One region of the Stenotrophomonas sp. YJH_SMC_12-1 genome, then DNA from elsewhere that is predicted to be linked to it. Evidence: riboswitches for the same ligand, from Rfam matches in the RefSeq annotation. Region 1 holds a riboswitch; the other holds the start of a gene.
What was found. A riboswitch is a leader RNA that binds a small molecule or an ion and turns the genes downstream of it on or off. The one in region 1 is predicted to bind thiamine pyrophosphate.
Positions count from the first base shown of each region.

Region 2: it holds a riboswitch for thiamine pyrophosphate, as region 1 does, so the genes downstream of both, AC5P8Y_RS14090 (TonB-dependent receptor) here and thiC (phosphomethylpyrimidine synthase ThiC) in region 1, are expected to answer to the same signal.

Region 1 covers NZ_JCAFUD010000009.1:65,685-76,371, forward strand. The annotation lists gene AC5P8Y_RS16820 (TonB-dependent receptor plug domain-containing protein) at 1-1,239, opposite strand, end outside; gene AC5P8Y_RS16825 (helix-turn-helix transcriptional regulator) at 1,289-2,188, opposite strand; gene AC5P8Y_RS16830 (winged helix-turn-helix domain-containing protein) at 2,303-4,633, opposite strand; gene AC5P8Y_RS16835 (ion channel) at 4,903-5,574, opposite strand; gene thiC (phosphomethylpyrimidine synthase ThiC) at 5,714-7,558, opposite strand; TPP riboswitch at 7,641-7,741, opposite strand; gene AC5P8Y_RS16845 (BCCT family transporter) at 7,962-9,539, shown strand; gene ggt (gamma-glutamyltransferase) at 10,178-10,687, opposite strand, start outside.
Region 2 covers NZ_JCAFUD010000007.1:98,215-108,901, reverse strand. The annotation lists gene AC5P8Y_RS14120 (OmpO family porin) at 104-679, shown strand; gene AC5P8Y_RS14115 (helix-turn-helix transcriptional regulator) at 801-1,568, shown strand; gene AC5P8Y_RS14110 (VOC family protein) at 1,636-2,004, shown strand; gene AC5P8Y_RS14105 (Dyp-type peroxidase) at 2,128-3,102, shown strand; gene AC5P8Y_RS14100 (hypothetical protein) at 3,248-3,664, shown strand; gene pnuC (nicotinamide riboside transporter PnuC) at 3,769-4,338, opposite strand; gene AC5P8Y_RS14090 (TonB-dependent receptor) at 4,347-6,536, opposite strand; TPP riboswitch at 6,607-6,702, opposite strand; gene AC5P8Y_RS14085 (phosphotransferase enzyme family protein) at 6,746-7,870, opposite strand; gene AC5P8Y_RS14080 (glycine zipper 2TM domain-containing protein) at 7,996-8,403, opposite strand; gene AC5P8Y_RS14075 (peptidoglycan-binding protein) at 8,649-10,640, opposite strand.

The DNA.
Region 1 (10,687 bases):
CGACTTGACGTTGTTCTGGGTGATGCGCGGCAGTTCGAAGATACGACGGCCCCAGCCACCGATGTCAACGCCGGCGCCCGGGTTGGCCCAGTTGCCCAGCGGGTTGTAGATGCTGTCCTTGCTGATCGCCACCGGGAACTGCGGCTGCGAGGTGCCGGTCAGCGGGTAGCCGGCGATCTGGCGCTTGGAATCGCGCTCGGAGTACATCGCCGTCGACTTCAGACGCAGGTTGTCGTTGATGTCGTAGCTGGCCGAGGTGAACATGGTCTTCGACTCAGCGCCCTGGTTCAGCATCATCTGCTGCGAGGCGTTGTAGTAGTCGTCCAGACCAATCAGGTGGTAGTTGTTGAAGTTGTTCGACGGCTGGCCAACGCCGACCGGGGTGTCCCAGGAACCGGTGTGGTTGACCACCCAGGTGTTCGGGACCCACTTGCCAGCCTTGTTGTATTCGCCAGCACCGGCGGTGCCTTCGGCACGCGGATCGGTGAAACGACCCCACGGGCCAGCCGGGCTCAGACCGTCTTCCTTGTGGCCCTGGCCATAGGAGTATTTGGTCAGGCCACGATCCTTGGCCCACACCGGATCTTCCTTGATGTAGTTCGCGCCGAACACGATCGAGGAGCGCTCGCCGCTGGCACCCAGGGTCAGGCTGTACTGGGTCTTGGAACCGTCGCCGTGGCTGTTCTGGCCATAGTAGGCACTGGCCTCGGCGCCGTCGAAGTTCTTGCGCAGGATGATGTTGACCACGCCGGAGATGGCGTCGGAACCGTAGATCGCCGAGGCGCCGTCCTTCAGGACTTCAATGCGCTCGATCAGCGAGGTCGGGATGGTCGACATGTCGGTGAAGCCGGCCAGGCTGGTGCTCCAGCGCTTGCCGTTGACCAGCACCAGCGTGCGCTGCTCACCCAGGTTGTACAGGCTGACGTACTGGCCGCCCTGTTCCGGGTTGGACGCCAGCACGGCCGCCTTGCTGAAGGTCTGGGTGCCCGCCACGGACAGGTTCTGCAGCAGGTCGCCGACGCTGACCAGGCCCGAACGCTGGATGTCCTCATGGCTTACGGTGAGGACCGGCTGGGAGGTTTCCACATCCACCGAGCGGATGCGGGAGCCGGTGACTTCCAGGCGATCAAGGGTGGTCGGGGCACTGGCTTCCTGTGCGGAAGCAAATGCCGGTGCCAGCGCCAGCGCGATGCCGGCGGGCAGCAGGCCCAGCCGCACGGCAGGGGTGCGAACGTTCATCAATCTCTCCAAGGTACGTGTTAGTAGCGTGTTAAAACGCTCCAGCACGTTACGATTGCGTTGCGATGCTGTATTTGCGCGACCCAACCGTAGACTTTGCAGAGTGTGGCGGGAGCAAGCCGCCGTTTTCCCTGAACCGGGAGGCAGACTGCCCGTAACGGGCGCGGAAGGCCCGCGCGAAGCTGCAGCAGTTGTCGAATCCGCTGGCCGCGGCGACCTCGCCCACCATCATGTCGGTGTCGCGCAGCAGATCGGCGGCCCGCTCCAGGCGCAACCGTGCCGAAAGCGACTGGGGGCTCTCTTCATACAGGCTCTGGAAGGTCTTGGAGAGGTACCAGCTGGAGAAGTTGGTCAGCTCGGCCAGCTCGCCGATCCGCACCACGCGGTGGCTGTTGCCCTCCAGATAGAGACGGGCACGCTGCATGCGGCCGAACACCTGGCGCTTGCGGCTGCGTGAGCGACCGGGGCAGCGCTGTACATTGTCGGCCAGGTCACGCTGCAGGCCGGCCAGGTGCAACAGCAGGGGGCGCAGCGCCTGCGCCGGCAGGCCGCTGTCGAGCGCATCGCGCCACAGGCGCAGGGCAACGCGGGCGTCGCCGCGGCTCATGCGACCACGACCGGCATACAGGCCGCAGTCGGCCATCTCGGACAGCACCCGCATCGCCTCCGCAGTCAGGCTGAGGCCCACGCACAGTCCGTTACGGCCGGCCTGCACCAACGGGCGCGACTCCTTCTCGAAGGCAATCCACTCACCATGGCGCAGGCGGAAACGCCCTTCCTTGGCTTCCACCCAGGAACTGCCCCGCACCTGCAGCCAGACAGTGAAGCTTGACCCTGCCGTCTGCAGGCTGCCGAGCCGGGCCACGCCCATGCAGGTCGGCGCGAGATCGTCCAGCGCCTTGTCGAGGGAGACGGTTTGGCCACGATCGGCCAGCGAGAGTTGACGCATGGGGCACCACGGGTTTGCCTGATACAGGCTTCCGTTTTGCCTAATCAGGCGTCAGCCCGTCAGGAAAATCCGCCGAGATCGCCACGAATTCGCGGCGAGAACTCCACGAAAAAATCACGAAGAGATATTTTTCTTCAGGATCAACGGCTTGAGAAAGGCCGGGAACAGTGCCGGCGCCGACCGGGGCAGCTGCATGACGCCGATGTCGGCACCATCGCTGACCGCCAGTGCGACGTACAGATCCCGGCCATCGGCGCTGGCACTGATGCCGTTGCCCGCACTGAGCCGCTGCCGGTCCAGGCAGCGCTCGGGGGCTTCGGTGCCGGCCTGGATATGGATCAAGGTCGTACCGCATTCGGTCGAGTTGCCGAGATACCCGATGCCTCCGGTGCCCGCCACCGTCCAGGTGCGATAGCGCCATCGGCTGGGCCGGTCTTCACTGACCTGCTGCACGCTGGCCGGGGACAGTGCCGCATCCACCGACCACAAGCCGCCGGACGCCAGGCGTGTGAACAGCACGCGGCCATTGCCCCGATCGAAACGCGCCTGGGAGACGCCGTCGATACTGGCCAGGCGGCGCCAGGGGGTCACGCTGCGATCGAACAGGCTCAACCGGGTGCGTTGCTCTGCATCGCGCTCGACTACCAGCAGCTGCTCCGGGGTTGCCCCGTACAGGGCCTGCAGCGGCTGATCCACCGGAACCGGCAGCGGTTGCAGGTGCTCGTCGCGCGGGGCGATCTCGTAGACAACGGTACGCCCATGCTCGTCACGCCCGACCACCAGCAGCTGGCGGCTGTCGGCCGACCAGTCCGGCGCCTGCCGCCCCTCCGGACGCAGGCCCTCGATCGGCCGCAGTGAGTCGGGCCGCTGCATGTCCGCCCACCACAGCGCGAAACTGCCGGAACGATCGGAGGTGAAGACCAGCTGGCGACCGTCGGGCGCCGCCATCGGCTGCCCGTCGCGCCCACTGGACGCGAACAGCCGCTCGGCGCTGCCGCCGGCCATCGGCACCTTGAACACGCCGAACTGGGCACGGCGGTGAACGAAGGCCAGCACGTCGCCGTGGCGCGACACCGCAGGCCACTGTGCGTCGTCGAGGCCGGCATCACGCAAGGTGCGGCGCTCCACGTCCAGGTAGTACAACCGCACCTCGCTGTCCACGCGCCGGCCGAACACGATGCTGCGCCCATCGCCCAGCCAGGCCCAGCCACGCTGTTCGGCGGATTCGTTGGTCAACTGCTCCAGCTCACCGCCTCCGGCCGGCATCCGCCACAGGTCGCCCATCTGTGGATTGCGCACGAACACCAGCCACTTGCCGTCGGGCGAGTAGCGTGGCGCGTAGTCAAAATCATCCTGATCGACCGCGTAGTCCAACGCCCGCCACTGGCCGCTGGCCAGGTCGAGCACACGGATGCCGCGATGGGCGTAGCGGCCCACCATGCTGCCAAAGACCAGGCCGCGGCCATCCGGTGTCCAGTCGAAGCTGAGCAGCTCGGTTCCATCGCAACGGGTCGCCTGGCGCACGCCGCCGCCAGTGGCACTGGCGATCAGCACCTGGCAACCGCCGTCGGCTCCAAAGCGGGCAAAAGCGATCTCGCGCCCGTCCGGTGACCAGCTCGGGAAACGGTCACTGGCCCCCTTGGGCGGCAGCGCCAGCTGCCGGGCCGGCGCATTGCCCGAGGTCTGCACCTTGATCACACCACCTCCGGCGCCATCCTCGTTGGCGCCTTCGTAGGCAACCTGGGAGCCGTCCGGCGAAAGTGTGGGATAGGTTTCAAAACCACTGGTAGCGGTGATCAGGCGATAGGGACGCTGCGGGCTGCCGATCACCCGCACGCCGTTCTCGACCGCTGCATCCACCGGTGAACTCGGCTCCGGCCCGCGCCGCAGCAACAATGTGGCCATGACCAGCAGCGCGGCCAGCATCATCACACCCAGCACCCACAACAGCTGGCGGCGCAGCTGGCGCCAGCCGCGCCGGCGTGAAGGCGCTGCAGGCACGGCCAGCGCCGGAATCGTGCCGGCACCGTCCGGCGACGGCATCACATCCGCAACGGCCACCGCATCCACTTCCGCCACCGGCTCGAAGTCGTCCAGCGCCTGCACCGGTACCAGCAGCCGATAGCCGCTCTTGGCGATGGTCTCGATGTAGGCCTGGCCATTGTCGTCGTCGTTGGCGAACGCCTTGCGCAGCTGGGTGACGGCCTGGGTCAGCACGTCATTGGTCGGCAACGTATCGGGCCAGACCTCGGCAAACAGCTCTTCACGGGTGACCACGCGCCCAGGCTGCCGCATCAACACGCGAAGTACGCCCAGCGCTTTCGGCGTCAGCCGCCGCGGACGGCGCGCGCCTTCAACCTCGACCTCACGCGAGGACAAGGTAATGACACAGTCGCCGACCTGCACGCGGTCGGCGTCAATGGGCGTGAGTTCGCTGCTGTTCATTTTCCGCTATACAGTAGGGACGGGATCTGGGCAGGGCTCACCAGCAATACCGTCCCCACCGTCCCTGGACAGGGCCATCGAAAAGCCAGATTCCGCACAAAGCATCGGCGCATACCGCAAAAACAATAACGCCCCCGGATATTAGCCTAAGCCGGTTACCCCGCCTATGACGGGGTCGACACTCAGGCTCTCTCTCGCCGACGCATTCACATAATCTGCATCACCATTCGCGCCCTTTTGGGCGCGAAATTTTTATCTGGCGTTCATTTTCACATGCGCCGAAGCATGGTCAACCCGACCAGACGCGACACCACAAGGCCGATATACATGACGCCTGCGAACTGTTCGAGCATCACCAGGGCCCGTGCCTGCGGGTGCAACGGCACGACGTCACTCAATCCAACTCCGGACAACAAGCTGAAGCTCAGATAAAGCAGCTCCATCCAACTGCGCTCGGGGCCAGCAGTCGCACCCTGGAAACTGCCTGGATACCACTGTTGGCACACCGCGAATGCAAAGGCGAACCCCCAGGCCAGCAGGGTGAAGGTTGCCCCGGCTGCGAACAGTTCGTCGCGTGTTACTCGATGGTCCTGCAGCATGTAGGCGATCAATGCCCCGGCCGTATAGAAGTACAGCAGGCTTTCCAGCAGCTGCGCGGTGGTCAGCAGCGCGCTGCGGTCCAGCAGGGCGCCAGCCAGCGAGAACACCACCGATGGAATGGCCAGCAGCAATGCCAGCCACGTGCCCAGCGGACTGCGCTGGACCACCCACAGCGCCAGGCCGAGTACCGCCATGCCGAACATGCCCAGCGCCGCCCGGCCAGCGGCGGTGTCATCGAGGGCGGGATACAGCAGTACCGCGATCAACTGGGCGGCCAGGAGCCAGGCCGAAGGATGGCGGCGGGCGATGGCCAGCCAGCGGGTGGTCGTGGCAACGGGCATGGCGTCCTTTCCCCTGGGCGATGCGCGGAGGATAGCCGGGCGCGGCGTGATGAACGGTAGTGCCGGCCATTGGCCAGCACTCCCCCCGGTCCCGTGCACGACGGAATGCCGGCCGGCGGCCGGCACTACCCGTTACCCGTCACCCCTGGCGGTAGACCTCGGCCCCGCCAGCACGGAACTCCTGCGACTTCTCCTTCATGCCGGCCTCGGCGTAGTCGCGCACGTCCTGGGTGATCTTCATCGAACAGAAGTGCGGTCCGCACATCGAGCAGAAGTGGGCCAGCTTGTGCGCGTCCTTCGGCAGCGTCTCGTCGTGGAATTCCTTGGCCTTTTCCGGATCCAGGCCCAGGTGGAACTGGTCCTCCCAGCGGAACTCGAAGCGCGCCTTGCTCAGCGCGTTGTCGCGTACCTGCGCGCCCGGATGACCCTTGGCCAGGTCGGCCGCGTGCGCGGCAATGCGGTAAGCCATGATGCCGTCGCGCACGTCCTGGCGGTTGGGCAGGCCCAGGTGCTCCTTCGGCGTCACGTAGCAGAGCATGGCCGTGCCAAACCAGCCGATCATCGCCGCGCCGATCGCACTGGTGATGTGGTCGTAGCCCGGCGCGATGTCGGTCGTCAGCGGCCCCAGCGTGTAGAACGGCGCTTCGCCGCATTCGCGCAGCTGCTTGTCCATGTTTTCCTTGATCAGCTGCATCGGCACGTGGCCGGGGCCTTCGATCATGGTCTGCACATCGTGTTTCCAGGCGATCTTCGTCAGTTCACCCAGCGTTTCCAGTTCGCCGAACTGCGCCGCGTCGTTGGCATCAGCGATGCAACCCGGGCGCAGCCCGTCGCCCAGCGAGAAGGTCACGTCGTAGGCCTTCATGATTTCGCAGATGTCTTCGAAATGCGTGTAGAGGAAGTTCTCCTTGTGATGCGCCAGGCACCACTTGGCCATGATCGAGCCGCCGCGGCTGACGATGCCGGTGACACGCTTGGCGGTAAGCGGCACGTAGCGCAGCAGCACGCCGGCGTGGATGGTGAAGTAGTCCACGCCCTGCTCGGCCTGCTCGATCAGGGTGTCACGGAAGATCTCCCAGGTCAGTGCCTCGGCGCGGCCGTCAACCTTCTCCAGGGCCTGGTAGATCGGCACGGTACCGATCGCCACCGGCGAGTTGCGGATGATCCATTCGCGCGTCTCGTGGATGTGCTTGCCGGTGGACAGGTCCATCACCGTGTCACCGCCCCAGCGGATCGCCCACACCAGCTTCTCCACTTCCTCGGCGATGCCGGAAGACACCGCGCTGTTGCCGATGTTGGCGTTGATCTTGGTCAGGAAATTGCGGCCGATGATCATCGGCTCGCTTTCCGGGTGGTTGATGTTGTTGGGCAGCACCGCACGGCCACGTGCAATCTCGTCGCGCACGAACTCCGGGGTGATGACTTTCTGGATCGACGCACCGAAGGCCTCGCCCGGGTGCTGCTGCAGCAGGCCCGCATCGCGGATCGCGTCCAGGCGCTGGTTCTCGCGGATGGCGACGAATTCCATTTCCGGCGTGATGATGCCGCGGCGCGCGTAATGCATCTGGGTGACGTTGGCACCGGCACGTGCACGGCGTGGCAGGCTGCGCGCGGGGAAACGCACCGCGTCAAGCTTCGGGTCATGCTCGCGATCGCGGCCGAACGAAGAACTCAGTCCTTCAAGCTGCTCGGTATCACCGCGCTCTTCCACCCAGCCGCGACGCAGTGCCGGCAAACCGGCGGACAGATCGATGCGCACCTCCGGGTCGGTGTACGGGCCCGACGTGTCGTAAACGGTCACCGGCGCATTCTCTTCGCCGCCGAACAACGTCGGCGTACGGGTCAGCGCGATCTCGCGCATCGGCACCTGCAGATCCGGGCGTGAACCAGGCACGTGGATCTTGCGCGAGCCGGGAATGGGCCGGGTCACGGATGCGGAGAGTTGCTGGGCCTGTTGCTGCAGGGCGGAGAGCTGTGCGTTCATCGGGCATCGTCCAGGAAGGTCAGGGACGAAGCGGCGGCGCACGGCACCCGCGCACGGACGGTCCTTGGGCGGAGTCCGGGCACGGCTGCATTGCAAAGCTTCCCTACGCCGGTATGAGCCGGATCAGGTTCCAAGGGACTGTCTCAACCGTGGCCACATGGCCCGGTACCCCCGCTTCTTGGTGCGCATTAGAGCATAGACCGCCCGCCTCCGGGACCAGGTCGCCATTCGTTAACGGAACCATGACGTCGCGTTCAGTAACGTGCACGCCATCGCGTCGCTGAGATCGATGCGTTCCCCGCCGCCTTCGCGGCCCCTGCCCGGTCCGTGCTGCATGCCGCCGGCCCTTCGCCGCAAGCTCTGCTCGCTCCCCTCAATCCCCCTTGATCGGAGAAGCTCCTTCATGGTGTTTCGCGTTTCCATCGCACTGGTTCTGCTGCTGGTGCTGCTCGCCGGTATCGCCCCCGGCCCCTTCAACACAGTGGTCCAGTCGATGCTGGCAGAAGTCATCCGCAGTGTCGGCTGGCTGTACCTGCTGGTGGTGTTCCTGGCGCTGGTGTTCCTGATGTACCTGGCGTTCGGCCGCTTCGGCAACCTGCGCATCGGCGGCGAGGACGCCGAACCCGAGTTCTCGCGTGCCAGCTGGATGTCGATGCTGTTCGCCGCCGGCATGGGCATCGGCCTGGTGTTCTGGGGTGCGGCCGAGCCCATCTCGCATTTCAGCAAGCCGCCGGAAGGGCTGGCACCCGAAAGCATGGACGCTGCCCGTGCTGCCATGCGCTACGTGTTCTTCCATTGGGGCCTGCACCCGTGGGCCATCTATGCGCTGATCGGCCTGGCAATGGCCTGGTTCCAATTCAACCGCAACGGCCGTGGCCAGATCAGCGACATGCTGCAACCGATCATCGGACGTCACCATCGTGGCTGGATCGGGCATGTGGTCAACATCTCCGCTGTCGTCGCCACTGCGGTTGGCGTGGCTACAGCACTGGGCTTCGGCACGGTGCAGATCGCAGCCGGCGTGGAACGCGTATTCGGCGTGCAGGCGGGCGTTCCGCTGCAGTTGACGATCATTGCGGTGGCCTTCGTGCTGTACATGGCGTCCACGCTCAGCGGCGTCGGCCGCGGCATGAAATGGCTGTCCAACTTCAACCTTGCACTGGCGGCGCTGCTGCTGGCGCTGGTGCTGGTACTCGGCCCGACTGGCGCGATCTTCAACACGTTCACCACGACGCTGGGCTCCTATCTCAACCAGCTGGTGACGATGAGCCTGCGCATGTCACCGTTCTCGTCCAGCACCTGGGTCGCGGACTGGACGATCTTCTACTGGGCCTGGTGGATTTCCTGGGCACCGTTCGTCGGTTCGTTCATCGCGCGCATCTCGCGCGGTCGCAGCGTTCGCGAGTTCGTGATCGGCGTGGTGCTGGCACCGACGCTGCTGGGCTTCTTCTGGTTCTCGGTGTTCGGTGGCACCGCGATCTGGATGCAGATCTTCGGCCAGGCCGACCTGCTGCAGGCACTGGGCAACGGCTATGAAACGGTGCTGTTCACTATGTTCGACAGCCTGCCGCTGCCGTTGCTGCTGTCGTGCATTGCGCTGGTGCTACTGATGATCTTCTTCGTGACCTCGGCTGATTCTGCGGTACTTGTGCTGGCCAGCATGTCCACGGACGACGCGGGCGAGCCATTGCGCAAGCACAAAGTGGCGTGGGGTGTCGGCATTGCGCTCGTGGCGGGTTCCTTGCTGTTGGCAGGGGGACTGGAGGCGCTGCAGGGCATGATCACCATCGCTGCGCTGCCGTTCGCGCTGCTGATGCTTCTTGTGATGGTGTCGCTGTATCGGGTGCTGGACCAGGAGTACACCCGCGAGCGACGGCAGGCGCAGCGCCAGCGGCACATGATCGATGCGTGGATCGCACGCGAGATGGCGGCGCAGGAGGAGACGCAGGCCGAGGCAGCGCGCGCGCACGATCAGGATTGAGGGTTGTTTTGCAGCCTGCGGCTGCACCGCTTTTCTCAAGCAACGACAACAGCAACCTCAAAAGCAGCTCTGGGTTGCTGCTAGTTTGGCGGGGCGGTGTGGGCTGGCAGGACACGCCGTAAACCCATCCCTGGGGGCTCGATGGCGCCTTGCTCGTGTGCGCTGTCCTGCGCACATGGCAAGACCGGGGTTGGGCATCCTGCCCAACCCGCCCGAGGCATGCCTCGGGCCCATGGCGCCAACGGTCCTGCCAGCCCACGCCGCCCCACCCCCGACAGTTTCCGTGTGACGGTGGGTTTTCCACGCTATGCGTGGATGAGGTGTATCGGAAAACAAGAAGGGGTCGGATCCGTTTTCCTTCGGAAAACGGATCCGACCCCAACCCACAGCGCGCGGCTGTTGCTGTTGCCTTTGCTTTTGATCTTCTTCCTTTTCTTCCTGCGGTGGCGGCCACGGAAACTGTCAGGGGCCGGGCGGGTGGGCTGGGCGGGGGTGTCAGCCGCATGGATGCGGCTGCCAAGCCTCCAGGGACGGATTCACGGCGTCCCCCGAACAGCCCACCCGCCCGGCCCAATCACATGATCCCGCTTCCACGAACCACCACCGCAGAGGGGGCTCAGCCCGGTGGCCGGGAAACCTCAATACCCCGCCGCCTGCCCGTCCTTGCGGCTCTCCGAAGCGCCGTAGTAAACCCCGCTCTCGGGATCGCGCATGATCGCCTGGTACCCGCCATAAGGCCCATCGGCGAACACGATGCGATGCCCCTTGCGCATCAGCGCGCGCACGGTCTCGTACGGGAAGCCGGTTTCCAGATTCACTTCACCACCATCGGTCATCGCCGTGGCCTGACCCGTCGGTTCAGTCGAGCCTTCGTGCTGGATGCGCGGTGCATCACCGGCTTCCTGCAGGTTCATGCCGAAGTCCACCAGGTTCATCACGATCTGCGCGTGGCCCTGCGGCTGCATCGCGCCGCCCATCACGCCGAAGCTGGCATACGGCTTGCCGCCCTTGGTGATGAAGGCCGGAATGATGGTCTGGAAGGGGCGCTTGCCCGGCGCGTAGCCGTTGGGATGGTTCTTCTGCAGCACGAACATCTCGCCGCGGTCCTGCAGGATGAAACCCAGACCGGGCGGTGCCATGCCGCTGCC
Region 2 (10,687 bases), on a different contig from region 1:
GATTAGACCCCCTAACGGATAATTCACACCTGTCGACCGCCTCTTCTCTCTCCCCCTCCCGGGAGGCGGCCGACGAAACCAAAATAATTAAAGGTGTGTCCCGATGAACAAGAATTCGCTGCTCGCCCTGGGTCTTCTGGCTGCTCTGCCGTTCGCTGCATCGGCAACCGATGGCCTGTCGTACAACTACGTTGAAGGCGGCTACGTGAACACCGATGCCAAGGGCGGCGACGCCGACGGCTGGAAGGTGAAGGGTTCCGTGGCGGTGCACCCGAACTTCCACATCTTCGGCGACTACAGCGCGCAGGAGACCGACAAGTTCAAGAATGACGTCGACCAGTGGCGCATCGGCGCCGGCTACAACTACGGCATCGCACCGAACACCGACCTGGTGGCTCGCGTTGCGTACCAGAAGTTCGACATGAAGCATGGCCTGGACTTCAACGGCTACTCGACCGAAGTTGGCGTGCGCACCGCGTTCAACCCGTACGTGGAAGGCTACGTGATGGCCGGCTACGAGGACTACACCAAGAAGCACGGCATCAACCCGGACGGCGAGTTCTATGGCCGTGTCGGCGCCACCGCCAAGTTCAACCAGAACTGGGGCCTGAGTGGCGAAGTGAAGCTGGCCAAGGCCGGCGACCGCGAGTGGTTCGTGGGCCCGCGCTTCACCTGGTAACAAACGCCTGTCGTTAGTGCGTGTTGTGCTGGCGTGTGACTCTCTCTCTCCCACACGCCAACCGAAGCCCGGCCTCGCGCCGGGCTTCACTTTTATGGGCCCCGTGGCGCCACAATGCGGCATGGGCGGCCCTTCCTCTCTTGCAGGCACCGGCACGATCTACCAGGAGCATCTGGCGCCTGCGCCGCTGCGCGGCCACTTTGGCCAGCTGTGGCAGAGCCAGCTTCCTGCCGATGCCGATGGGCACATCACCGTATTGCCCGATGGCTGCGTGGATATCCTCTGGCGCGACGGTGCGCTGTTCGTCGTCGGCCCGGACCGCGTGGCCGCGCACCCGGCGCTGGCACCCGGTGCGCAGGTGCTGGGCGCGCGCTTCCGTCCCGGCCAGGCATTGGCCGCGCTGGGCCTGCCCTTGGCCGGGATCATCGGCCAGGCCGTGCCACTGGCCGACCTGAAGGGCGCGTGGGCGAACAAGGCGGCGGCCTCCATCGGCGACACCGCGCCTGCACAGCGCCTGCAGCGAATGGCGCACTGCCTGCAACAGCACATGGGTGCGGCCGCGCTCGATACGCCGGCGCAGCGCGCCCATGTCCTGTTCCAGGCGCTCGCCGCGGGTAATGCCACGCTGGATACGCTGGCGGCGCACCTGGGCCTGAGCCCGCGCAGCCTACGGCGTTTCAGCCAGGCGCAGTTCGGCTACGGCGCCAAGACGCTGGAGCGGATCCTGCGGCTGCAACGTTTCCTGCGCCAGAGTCGCGCGCTGCCACTGCATTCGTTGGCGATGCTGGCCGCTGATGCCGGCTATGCCGACCAGGCCCATCTCAGCCGCGAGGCGCGTGAACTGGCGGGCATGACCGCCAGCGAGCTGCGCCTGGAGTGGGGACAATGATGGCCGTTTTGTTCAAGACCACTGTGCTGCATTGATCGATGCTGGGCTCCCACCACGGAGCCTCGCCATGAATCCTGCCGCGCCCCACGATGCCGAACGCCGCATCGACAACATCGAATTCAACGTCGCCGACATTGACCGTAGCAAGCGCTTCTACGGCGAGGTGTTCGGCTGGCGCTTCACGGACTACGGCACGGCCTACACCGAGTTCGACGACGGCCGTCTGAAAGGTGGCTTCGTGGCCGACGCGGCGGTGCGTGCCCACGGGGGGCCGCTGGTGATCCTCTACTGCGCGGACCTGGCCGATGCACAGCAACGCGTGATCGCCGCCGGTGGCGAGGTGGTGCAGGCGGTGTTCGCCTTCCCGGGTGGTCGCCGCTTCCACTTCCGCGATCTGGATGGCTACGAACTGGCGGTCTGGAGTGATGTGGATTGAGGCCTTCGTACCTTCGCCGGTGGACGGAACGAGAACCGCTCCGTCCCCGGTCAGGCGGTTCCGCTATGATCGCCCGCACATCGCCACACGCGATGCGCCCGCCTCAAGCCAGCAGGAACCGCCGTGAACTCCCAGCCCGCACCGATCACCGCCGTCAACCACACGCTCCACAACGAGCCGCAGCAGATCACCGCGCCACTGACCCATTCGGCGGCGTTCCTGGTGCTGAAGGTGAAGGATGACGAGGCGTCGATCGCCAAGGCACGCGAGGTGCTGGCCAGCACCGACGACCTGATCAAGAACACCGCCATCCGCGAGATCGAACGCACCTTCACCTGCAACGTGGCCATCGGCCACCGCGTGTGGCAGCCGCTGGTGGGCACCACGCCGCCGCGCGAGCTGCAGCCGTTCCGCGAGATCAAGGGCGCGACCCATACCGCTGTGTCCACGCCGGGCGACCTGCTGTACCACATCCGTGCACGTACCATGGACCTGATCGTGGCGTTCGAACGCAACCTGCTGATGGCCTTTGGCGATGCGGTGGAGACGGTCGATGACGTGGCCGGCTTCCGCTATTTCGATGGCCGCGACCTGCTCGATTTCGTTGACGGCACCGCCAACCCGGAAGGGCTGTCGCTGCCGGAAGCCACCATCGTGGGCGAGGAAGACCCGGAGCATGCCGGCGGCAGTTACGTGGTGGTGCAGAAGTACCTGCACAATCTTGATGCCTGGCGCGCGCAGAAGACCGAAGCGCAGGAAGCGATCATCGGCCGCACCAAGCACGACAACATCGAGCTGGACGATGCGCCGGCCGATGCGCAGAAGTCGCACAAGACGCTGTGCACCATCGAGGATGCCGACGGCGAGCACGAGATCCTGCGCGACAACATGCCGTTCGCCAACCCGGGTCGCGGCGAGTACGGCACCTACTTCATCGGCTACACGCGCCGCCTGTGGGTGATCGAGAAGATGCTCGAGCGCATGTTCATCGGCAATCCCGCACCGCTGCATGACCGCATCCTTGATTTCTCCACCGCCACCACCGGCGTGACCTTCTTCGCGCCCTCGCGCAAGGTGCTGGCCGACCTGGGCGACTGATCACGGCTCTCGTCCTTGCGCATGCTACTGGCCGCTCTGTTCCAGTAGATCCACGCCATGCATGGCGTGGCTCTACTGTGCCGCCATCTGCCTGTCATCTACCGCGCCGACCATCAGCGGTTGGATGGGAGCGCAGGGGCGGGCGATGGCGATGGCAAGGAACACAACCGGTGCACGCCGCTGGTGGCGGCCACTGGCCGCGTTGTTCGGCGCGTTGGCACTGGGGAGTGCCAGCGTTTCCGCGCAGGAAGCCCCTGCACACTGGATGGCCTATGCCGCCGCCGTGGGGGGGCAGCTGCAGCAGCGCCTGCAGCAGGAGCAGGATCCGCAGGCGCAGCGTGTGCTGGAATGGCTGCAGGCACATCCGGATGCGCCGACGCCGTTGCCGGTGAGCGTGTGGATCGCGGCGGATGGCCGCATTTCGAAGCTGGAATTCGACAGCCTGGGTGATGCCCAGGTCGACGCCGACCTGCGCGCGACCCTGCAGAGTGCATCCCTGCAGGCCGCGCCACCGGCCGACATGCGCCAGCCGCTGCGGCTGGGTTTGGTGCTGACCCAGTAGATCCACGCCATGCGTGGATGTTCTGGGTAGATGCCGACCTTGGTCGGCACGCACGCCAACCAAGGTTGGCGACTACCGGTAGCCCAGCCACGCATGGCGTGGCCCTACCGGGTTGCCACCTGTGGCTCGCGAGCGGCGGCGCTCCATGCGCGCAGGCCGAACACGGCCAGGCCGAGGAAGAACACGTACAGCGCGGCGGTCACGTGCAGCGACTTGAACAGGTACGCACCCACATAGACCACGTCCACTGCGATCCATACCCACCAGCAGGCCACGTGGCGGCGGGCCTGCCACCATTGCCCGACCAGGCTCAGACCGGTCAGCAGCGCATCCAACCACGGCAGGGCAGCGTCGGTGAAGCTGTGCATGGCTGCACCCAGCGCCACGCCACCGCACAGGCCGATGGCCAGGTCGCGCAGCAGCGTGCCGCGTGCCAGCGGAACGATGCGGATGCTGCCCTCATCGGCGGCATGCTGTCGCCAGTTGAGCCAGCCATAGACCAGGAAACCACCGAAGGCGATCTGCAGCAGGGTGTCCGAGTACAGCTTGGCCTCGGCGAACACCAGGCCATACAGCGCCACCGACAGCAGGCCCACCGGCCACGCCGCCAGCCGGCGCCGGGCCATCAGCCAGACGCCGAGGATGCTGCACAGTGCGGAGGTCCACTCGAGCATCACGCCGCTCACAGCGCGAACGTCACCGACAGGCGGGCCTGTCGCGGTGCGCCGGGGAACAGGTAGTAGTCACCGCCGCTGCTGCCGGTATCGCGCCAGTAGAAGCGGTTGAACACGTTGTCCACCGACAGGTTCCAGGTCACTGTGCGCTCGCGCAGGCGATGCTGGAAACGCAGGCCAGCGTCGAACACTGAATAGTCCGGTGCGCGCACGCCGCCGTCGACACGTGCCACGTTGGCACCGGCATAGCGCCAGCCGCCGGTCACGTCCAGGCCCTGCACGAACGGCAGCGCGTAGGCCAGGTGCACGCTGGCGCGTACCTTCGGCACGTTCACCAGCTGATGGCCTTCATAGGCTGGCGTGCCGGTGTCGCGCGCGCGCGCCTGCAGCACGCTGGCGCTGGCCACGATCTGCAGCGCATCGGTCAGCTGGCCGTTGGCGGTCAGCTCCAGGCCGGTGTGGGTCTGCGTGCCTTCCTCGACGAAGGTGTAGCCGACGTCGCTGCTGTCCGGCTTGGCGTACTGGTACGGCTGCGAAATGCGGAACACGGCCGCGCCCAGGGTCAGCGCTTCGACCGGCACGTACTTCACGCCCACTTCCAGCTGCCGCGACTGCACCGACGGCAGGAAGGTGTCGGCGTTGCTGGTCCAGAACGGCGCTTCCTGGCCCAGCGAAATGCCGCGCACGTAGCTGGCATAGGCATTGAGCTGGTCGGTGGCCTTCCACACCACCGCGGTCTGCGGCAGGAAGCGCGACAGGCGGCTGTGCCGCTGCGGGGTGCCACGCTTGTCGTAGGCGCGCTCATCGAGGCGCACGAAGCGGCCACCGGCCAGCCACTGCCAGTCGTCACCGAAGCTCACCCGGTCCAGCGCGAAGAACGCGGTCTGGCGGCTGTCCAGGCGACGTGCGGATGGGCCCGGCATCTTCGGCGATGGCGCGAACACCGGCACCGGTGCCTCGTGGATGTTGCTGGTACCGACGTACTCGTTGACGCTCGGGCGCTTGTCCACGGTGCGGCGGAAGTAGTCGGCGCCGACGGTCAGGTGGTGACCGACGCTGCCGGTCTCGAAGCGGCCGCGCAGTTCGGCACGGGCCTGCTGGTTGCGGCGGGTGTCGTCCGGGCTGCGGTAGTCGTAGATGTCATAGTCGCCGTTGGGTGCGAAGTAGTTGCCTGGCACGCTGCCATCGGCACATTGCGCGGCGTAGTAGCAGCCGTAGGCGAAGGCGACGTTGTCATCGATCACCGAACGGCTGTGGCCGACCGATACACGTGATTGCCAGGCGTCGTTGAAGTCGTAGGTATGCAGCGCGGTGATGTTGGTGCTGGCGATATCCACCGGGCGCTGCCACGGCTGGTAGCCGAGCAGATGCTCGCGGTCGACACCGCGCGGCAGGTCACGCGCGCCCAGCAGCTGGTAGCCGGACACCGAGCGCTGCGAGCTGGTCTGGTAGTTGGCATCCACTTCCAGCTTGCCGCGCTCGCCGATCAGCCAGTCGGCGGCCAGCGAGTAGAAGTTGCGGCGGCCATCGGCGTGCTCGACGTAGGAATTGCTGGAATCCCATGCGGCATTCAGGCGGACGCCGAAGCGCGGGGTGATCCAGTGGCCGACATCGACGGCAACGTAGCGCGAGCCTTCCGAATCGGTGCCGAGCGTGGCGGTGCGCACTTCCGCCGGGCGCTTACCGATGTAATTGATGATTCCGCCCGGCGCCATCACGCCTGCCGCCAGGCCGGCTTCACCCTTGAGGATCTCCACCGACTGCACGTTCTCCAGCGCCAGGCGTTGTTCGCCGGCGATGGACAGCCCGTTGAAGCGGTAGCCGGTGGCCGCGTCCAGTGCGAAGCCTCGGATGGCGATGTTCTGGTAGTAGCCCACCGGCGCGTAGGCATCACCCAGCGAGGCATCGTTGCTGGCCAGCTCGGACAGCGAACGTACCTGGCGACCGTCGAGGTAATCGCGCTCGAGCACGTTCATCGACGCGGGCGTGTCCTTCCAGCTGCCGCCACCGAAGGCATTCACGCGCGAGGTATCGGCCTTCGGTTTGCCGGCCTGCACGCGCACCGCCGCCAGTTCGGTCGGCGAGCGCTCGGCGCCGGTGGCAGCCGCATCGGGGGACGTTTCGGCCTCGCTGGCGTGCAGCGGCAGCGCGGCGCAGAGGGCGAGGCAGAGCAGGGTGGGGCGCAGGCAGCGGTTCATTCGGTTCGTCTTCGGACAACAAGGGAGACGAAGCGACGGCGCGCAGGTGCACCGGCCCATGACGGGGGTGTGGCTGCGGCTCAAAGCTCCCTACGCCGGTGCAAACCGGATCAGGTTCCAAGGGACTCTCTCAGCCTGGCAGATCCAGGCACCCCCGCTTCAGGTGACCATTTCACTACAAATGGTACGGATTTGCGAGCCGGCGTCCTTCAGGCTGCCGCGTGCAGCGCGTTGAGCAGTGCCTGCCCCGGGGCGGTATGGAACCACGCCGGATGGCCGAGCATGAAGGGCTGCCACGCCACATCGGCATTGGCGGTCGAGCCGGTGACGCCCTCGAAATACTCCACTTCGGATAGTGCGAAGTCGAAATGCACCATCGGCAGCAGGTCGGCCAGCAGGTGCACGCGTGCCGCCGACAGCGGAAGCACCTGGCGGTAGCCGTCGAGCAGGGCCAGCGCAATATCGATGCGCACCGCCTCCATGCCGCGCTCCAGTTCCAGCCACGCCACCGCGTTGCGCTCGATCGCCGTGGCGAGGTCGAACAGCGCACTGGTGGGCGAGGCCAGGCCGAAATCCAGCACGGTACTGATCTGCCCATCGCGCCACAGCAGGTTGGAAACGTGCCAGTCGTTGTGCGCCCACAACCGTGGCTCATCGCGCAGGCGCTCGGCCAGGCCGGCATGCCACGGCAGCACGTCGCGCTGCAACTGCGCTTCCCATGGAATGCGCGCGAGATAGCGGGCCAGCCCGGGACGCTCGTGCAGCCCTGCCTTGATGGCCGCGATCGGATCGTCAGCACGGATCAGATCGTCGCGCGCGACCAGCACATGGGTGCTGCGTTGGGGCGCGTGGTAGCTGGCGGCGGCCCGGTGCAGCTGCGCGAGTGTGCGCCCGGCTTCGCGGGCCTGCGCGACATCGGTCAGCAGCGACCACGACACGGCGTCGCGGTACAGGTCCTCGCCGACGCCGATCGCATGCAGCTCGAACGTCCATTCGCCATGTTCGGCCGCAGTGTGGCCATCGGCCGCTGGCAGCACCTGCACCACCGGTACGCCCGCTGCGGCGAGATGGGCGATGAAGCGATGCTCTTCTTCCAGGCAGGCCGTGCTGCGCACGCTGTGGTGGTGGCGCTTGATGAACACCGCGCCTTCCACGCCGTTGACGATGGCGGCAGCCGACAGCGGCCGCGGGCTGTGCCAGCGCGGTTCGCTGCGCTCGTCCAGCTGCGGGTAGTGCTGGCGCAGCCACGCGATGTCCGCCGCGCTGATCGGTGGCCAGTCGGCAGCGACCTCGTCGTTGTTGAGGCCCTGCACGCGGTGGGAGGAAGAAGTCATGCCGCAGCCCCAGTGGGGAAAGTCACATCCAAGGCTGCGCATTCAACGCCATGCACGCGGCCAACGCAAACGGGCGGGTCATCGACCCGCCCGTCCGTGCATCGGCATGGGAGATGCCGCGCTGCTTACCAGCCGCGATGGCGACCGCGGTCGTGGTAGTAGCGGTTGTCGTAGTAGCGCTCGCGCTGCCAGCGACGGTCATCACCGCGGTCGTAGTAGCCGCTGCGGTAGTAGCCACGGTCGTAACGGCGATCGTAGCGGTCGTCGTAACGGCGATTGTCGTAGTAACGGCGGTCGCGGCGGTCGGAGGTGGTCAAGTTGCCGATCGCGCCGCCGGCCACGGCGCCGCCGACGGTGGCAGCGGGATCGCCGTTGGAGAGCAGGTTGCCGGCCACGCCACCGACCACGGCGCCGACCAGGGTGCGCTTGTCCTTCCTCGACATCGCGCTGGCATCGCTGACCACGGCGACACCGGCAACCAGTGCCAGGGCCATCGCCAGACCACGGAAGCTGAGTGTGGAAGTACTGAGCATGTTCGTTCTCCTGTGAGGTGCATGCCACGCTGGGCAGGGAGGGCGCGGGCGCCCCGGCTGCCGTGGAGACCACGCTGACGTTCCAACATTGCCGGAACATTGCCTGGTCCACCGTGCGGCTTGCGCATTCATCTAGCGGCAGGCGGCATGAAGCAAGGCTGAAAGCGGCCTCGGCCGCTCAGCTGGCAGAAAGGGAAAAGGCCACGCGGACGTGGCCCTCCCTTCTCTGCCAAGGCGTTGCGGGCTTAGATGCCCATCGCCTTCTGTGCCTGCCGGGCCTGCTCCTGCTGGGCGTCCTGCTGCTGGTGCAGCACGTTAGGCGCGCCCTGCACGGCACCGCTGCTGAGCGCGATGCTCTGCTCGCTGGCGGCTCGGGCCTCCACCGCCACGCGGCTGGCCGCCGGGTCACCGATCGTGCCCTGCACGGCAAACAGGCGTTCACCGTTCGGGCTGGGCACCACCGTGTCGATGCGCTGCAGGCCGGCGGCATGCGCCTCCTTGGTCAGGGCCGCCGCGGCGCTTTCCAGCGCGTGGCGATCCTTGAAGGTGCCGGCCGGCAACAGTTCCAGACCCTTGCTGGCCTGGATGAAGAGCGGATTGCGCGGGTGCCGTTCGTCGTTCAGCAGCGGGCGCTCGCGGGCTTCCTTGATGGCCTCCAGCGTCTTCGCCCCGACAATGCCGTCGGCCACCAGGCCGTTGTCCTTCTGCAGCTGGCGCACCGCCGCGTCGGTGTTGCGGCCGAAGCGGCCATCCTCGACCAGCGGCTTGCCGTCGGCACCGACGTAGCCGAGGTGGCCCAGCTGCTCCTGCACCTTGCGCACGCCCTCGCTGTGCGCGCCCTGCTTGTACAGTTCGGCGTGCGGCGTGGCAGCGGCCTTGTGCTCGGCGGCAGGCTTGCCCTGGGCCTGCTCGTGCGACGGGGTGCGGTTTTCCAGCAGGTCGCGCGCCTTGGACAGCGGATCGGAGGCGTACAGCTTCCAGTTCGGGTGGTCCTTCACCTGCTTGAGGTAGTCCTCGACCGGCATGGTGTGCACGCCCTTGCTGCCGGTGGACTGGCTGATCAGCAGCTTGTCGGTGGTGGGGTCGCGCACCACCATCACGATGTGGTCGATGCCGTTCCAGTGCTCGTGGCGGGTCCTGGCCGTATCCAGGCCGATGATCATGCCTTCCTTCAGCGCACCGGGCTTGAGGATCGCGTCGCGGTCAAGCAGCACGCCGGACTGGTCGAATGCCTTGCGCACGATGCCGCCGGAACCCAGGTTGCCCAGGTCGATGCGATCGGCCTTGCTGAAGACCGCATGCCCGGCCTTCTGGTTGATCTCGTCCATGGTGCGGTTCTGCAGCGTGCCGACCCAGCCGGAGCAGTCGATGTAACCCTGCTCCACGTTCTTGCCGGTCTTGCCCGGTACGTACAGCGCGTGACCCGGAATGTTGATGGCGTACTTCACGTGGTCGTACTTCACGCCGGCCTCGTAGGCGGCCTGCAGTTCGATGCCCGGCTTCGGTGTGGCAGCCGCCGCTGCGGTTGCCGCCAGCGTGGCTGCACCCGCCGCCACGGCTGCGCTGGCCTGTGCAGGCGCGGCCGGGGCCTGGCCCTGGCCCTGCGCCACCGCCTGCGGTTCGATGTTCTTTTCCGGAATGCTGATCGCCGCGTACTTGTGGATGTAGTAGCTGGAGAACGTCCGCGCCAGGTCGCCATCGTTCATGCCGCGCATCTCGGCCAGGGTGTGGCCGGTCAGCGCCTTCGCGTCGGAACCGATCTGGTTCAGCACGTTGCGGCGCATGTTGATCTCTTCGCCGTGGCCGTTGCGGACCACGCCGAAGGTGCCGGTGGCAATCGCGGTCTGCACCGAGCCATAGCCGGCGCTGCCCTGCTGGTGGGCCAGGTACAGGTCCAGGCCGGTCGGCGTACTGCCTCCGGACAGGTACGGGTGGCCGGTGCGCTCGTTGCGGCGTGCCATCGAGTCCAGGTTGTCCTGGTACATCTTTGCGGCCGCTTCGGTGTTGCGGGTCGGGTCGAACTCGTGGCCGGTCAGGTGGTACTGGCGCGCGGAGCCGGGCACGAACTGGAACAGGCCCTTGGCGCCGGACGAGGTATTGTGGGCGCGCTCGTTGAAGGTGCCGCCGGTCTCGATGTGCGCGAAGCGCATGAAGTCATCGACCGGAAGGCCTTTCTGCCGGGCGACCTGCTCGACGATGTCCAGAACTTCCTTTCTGCTGTAGTCATGCTGTGCCATGACGTTTTCCTCGGGGTTGATGGAGCGGCGCATGCCGCGAATCGCCA